2 regions of the Enterococcus spodopteracolus genome follow, and region 2 is predicted to be linked to the other one. Evidence: riboswitches for the same ligand, from Rfam matches in the RefSeq annotation. Region 2 holds a riboswitch; the other holds the start of a gene.

Region 1 (2,207 bases), on a different contig from region 2:
GACATGGTGCAGGAGATCCAGGGGCTTCGTATAACGGTATCAACGAGCGAGACTTTACAAGAAATGAACTTATGCCATATTTACAAAAGTGGGCAGGGCGCTTAAAAACAAATCGTATAACCTTTTATGATACAAATGCGGATATGTTCCAAGATACTCGTAGAATGCAGGGTGCGTATACAATTAGTAGTAGTTTTTCTTCTGTAACAGAATTTCATTTAGATGCAGGAGCGATTGGTATTAGTACTGGTGGGCATGTGATTGCGCATCGTAACGGCAACTCGTATACGACACAAAATTATGCCATTGCTAATGTGATCCGCACACATGTAGGTTTATGGGGCGCTGTCCAAAATACCGGTGGTATCAACTTGAGAAGTGATTTATTGAATTTGAATGTACTACATTCTCGTGGTATCCCTTATCGACTAGCGGAACTAGGGTTTATCACCAATACTCGTGATGTAGAAAATATTCGTAGAAACATGGATCAAATTGCTAAAGGGATTGTAGAAGGAGTGACAGGAGAAAGATTGTAAAGTGATCATTTCTGTTTTATCAATTTTTTATCAAATATTAATCCTTTTATTGACAAAAACCAATTTTACCTGTAGGGTTTAATTATAAAAACTTGTTAGGTGAGGCTCCTAAAAGAACACAGGCTACTGCCCTTAAACGTCGAGAGACGCCACAGGGTATAACAGGCAACGTCGGCTTAAGGCGTGCTTAACGTAGCTATCTGGATCATATTTCCAGAATTACGTCTTTTAGTGCTAAAGCTCAGACGAGAAGTTCGTTCAGGTAAACATTGATACCATTTTGATGGGATCTTATGAGACGGCTTCTTTTGGAAGCCGTCTTTTTTATGTACTTCCTGTTTTTCTAAACGAATTTATCCAACAAGTTTATATCGAAAAAACGATGTAACAAAGGAGAATACGAGATGAGAACATTAAATGATACAAATAACTTAGAAACACAATTGAAGATTCTTAATTATCTGGAGCAAAAAAAGCTTGAAGAATTGAAGAACTATTTAGCAACAATCGAAAAAGTGGAATTGATCCAACTATTTGTTAGGCTACCTTTAGATAAGCAAGTACTGGTCTTTCGATTATTATCAAAAGACAAAGCCCTCGAAATCTTTGAAACATTTGAACCGTCTGTCCAACAAGATTTGCTTCGTTCGTTTACGGATGATGGAGTGATTGAATTTGTGAATGAGATGGCCCCAGATGATCGGGTAAGGTTATTTTACGAACTACCAGCAAGTGTGACTAAAAAACTATTGGCAGAGCTTTCTGAAGAAGAGCGAGCAACGACGAATCGATTGATGGGCTATGAACATGAGACGGCCGGACGGATCATGACGACTGAATTTATTTCAATAAAAAAAGAAATGACTGTTGAAGAAGCACTGCATAAAATCAGAAAATTAGCGAAAGAAATGGAAACAATCTATATTTTGTATGTGACAGATATGGCGAAAAAAATTGAAGGAGTACTATCATTAAAGGATCTAGTCATTGCAGAGAGTGATCAACGGATTGAAGAAATCATGATCAAGCACGTCGCTTATGTAACCACAGATACAGACCAGGAAGAAACTGCACGATTGTTACAAGAGTTAGATTTGATCGCTATTCCCGTCGTGGATAAAGAAACACGATTAGTAGGTATTGTTACAGTGGATGACGCCATCGATGTCTTAGAGCAAGAAACGACCGAGGATATGTTCAATGCTGCTGGTTTAGCAGACGTCGCCTCTGTAGAAGCTGATCGTAGTACAGTACTGATTAACGGGAATCTTTGGCAAATCTGGAAAGTCCGGTTGCCTTTCTTAGCGATCACATTGGTTGCAGGGATGTTAGCTGGTCTAGTAATCGATGAGTTTGAACAAACGTTAGAATCAGTGGCTGCTGTTGCTATTTTCATTCCGTTGATCATGGATATGGGTGGAAATGTAGGGACGCAATCATCGACGGTTTTTGTTCGCGGATTATCTTTAGGACACATTGATCTCAACACATTTATCAAGCACTTTTTGAAGGAAACAGGTATTGGGCTAAGTTTAGGAATTGTTGTAGGGATCGTATCTGGAATAGTCGCTTCTGTGTGGCAAGGGATACCATTGTTAGGTGTAGCTGTGGGGATCTCTCTAGTCTTTGCAATGACCTTAGCTGCCGCCCTTGGTTTTTTGATTCCTT
Region 2 (2,207 bases):
ATGCTTCAGGTTGTCCGATACCATGACTATCATCAGGAATGATCATTCAACCAGAAAGTAGGAAAGCAAATGTTCAAACGAGTACCTTCAGAGTTAACAGAAAGAGAAAATTATAAACTATTGATTGGTTCAGTTATCCCTCGCCCGGTGGCAGTGGTTGCGACAAGATCTTCAAAAGGAGTGACCAATGTAGCACCATTTAGTTACTTCAATATCGTCAGTTCCAATCCGCCGATACTTTCTTTAGCTATCCAAAGAAAAAATGGAGAGTGGAAAGATACAGCTAAACATCTTATCGATACAAAAGAGGCCGTGCTCCATGTTCTAGACGAAAGAATACTTGTAGATGCGAATCAGACAGCTGCTAGCTTACCAAACGAAGAAAGTGAATTGTCGTTGACCTCTTTCACTACTTCCGAATCCGATACGATCAGCGTCCCAAGGATCAATGAAGCAAGTATTGCCTTTGAAACGACACTATACCAACATGTGCCGATCAAAAAAGGCCAAGAAACAACCGCTGATTTATTTTTACTGCAAATTTCTACTTATCAAATAAGTGAAGCTGTTTATGATGAACAAACAGGCTATATCGATCCGAAACAGTTACAACCAATCAGCCGCTTAGCAGGAAACGACTACGGTAAATTAGGTGAGATCATTCGCTTGTTACGTCCGGAATAAATATCCGGCTGATAACGCAGTTTTTTCTAGTGTAAAAATGATTTAAGAATCAAACGTTAGCTCTACATTTATTAAATAAAGTTTAATTTAGTTATTTTAATCTTTTTTTTATTGATTATCAATGGGAAGAGGAATATGATAAATTTTGTGAAAATCAAATAAGTACTAACCTTGTTAGGTGAGGCTCCTATACAAACATAGGCTATTGCCCAGAAACGTCGAAAGACGCCAATGGGTCAAACAGGAATTGTCGGATTAAGGCTTTTTCCAATAGCTAAGAATACGTTCTTTACGTTGTATAGTGCTAAAACTCGGACGATGAGATGATGCTAGGTCAGAAATCTTGTTCGAAAAGGTTTCTGACCTTTTCTTATGCTTTCTTTTCCTTTTTTGCTCGCTTTGCCTAACTTGTGTCTGGACAAGAAAGGGGATGCGCTGGAACAAGCTATTTGATTTTATCAATAAAGGTATTCGTCTCACTCCAAAGAATACCGAACGAAATAAAACAGAGAGACAAACAAAAAAGGTCGACGAGTTGCAGCTCAATCGACCCAAAGACATGTAAGAGAATAAACTCTTTACTTGATTCATCATAATAGACAAAGGTCCTCGTTTCAAGTAGAAGAGTTTGAAAGGAAGAGGCAACTGAATGAAACCATTTCAGAAAATCATATTAAGTATCTTGTTAGTACTTGCAATGGTCATTGGCTTTTTTTCTTTTGAATTTATCCAAGGGTTCTCCTCAGTGAAACAATCTGCAACAGTTGAGAAAGTCAATGCACAAGATGTCCCATCGATCATCAATGTAGCATTGATTGGTTCTGATGCACGATCAAAAGAAGAAAATGGTCGTTCGGATTCTTTGATGGTCGCCCAATATGATCAAAAGACCAAACAAGCCAAATTGATTTCTATCATGAGAGATTCTTACGTCTCTATTCCTGGTTATGGAATGAATAAGATCAATGCCGCCTATTCATATGGAGGTATCGACTTATTAAAACAAACCTTACAAGATAATTTCAAATTAGAGACCCCTTACTATGCAAGTATTACTTTTCAAGATTTTATTGATTATATCGATGAATTGTTTCCAGATGGCGTAACGATCGATGCAGAAAAAGATTTGGATTTAGATGGGGTAGCTATCAAAAAAGGAAAGCAAGCAATGGACGGAAATACCTTGTTGCAATATGCTCGTTTTCGTGAAGACGAAGAAGGTGATTTTGGACGGATCCGTAGACAACAACAAGTCGTTGAGGCGGTGGCCAGTCAATTGAAAGATGTCACATCGATCATCAAATTACCCAAGGCGATCGGCAAACTTTTAGGCAGTATCCAAACCAATCTACCGGAAAGTGTCCTGTTAGATTGTGGGTTAGATTTCCTAGATGACGAGAAGAAAATCAATACATTGTCCGTGCCCGTTGATAAAAGTTGGGACTTCAATGATAATACACCAGCTGGTAGTGTCTTGGAAATCGACTTGACTAAAAATCAGCAAGCGATACACGATTTTTTGG

The links. A riboswitch is a leader RNA that binds a small molecule or an ion and turns the genes downstream of it on or off. The one in region 2 is predicted to bind magnesium.
Region 1: it holds a riboswitch for magnesium, as region 2 does, so the genes downstream of both, mgtE (magnesium transporter) here and P3R27_RS04585 (LCP family protein) in region 2, are expected to answer to the same signal.

The regions. Positions count from the first base shown of each region.
Region 1 is NZ_JARJHD010000004.1:84,063-86,269, reverse strand. Features, by position in the region: gene P3R27_RS07090 (N-acetylmuramoyl-L-alanine amidase) at 1-539, shown strand, start outside; M-box (ykoK) riboswitch at 624-799, shown strand; gene mgtE (magnesium transporter) at 944-2,207, shown strand, end outside.
Region 2 is NZ_JARJHD010000002.1:350,426-352,632, forward strand. Features, by position in the region: gene P3R27_RS04580 (flavin reductase family protein) at 70-684, shown strand; M-box (ykoK) riboswitch at 848-1,014, shown strand; gene P3R27_RS04585 (LCP family protein) at 1,334-2,207, shown strand, end outside.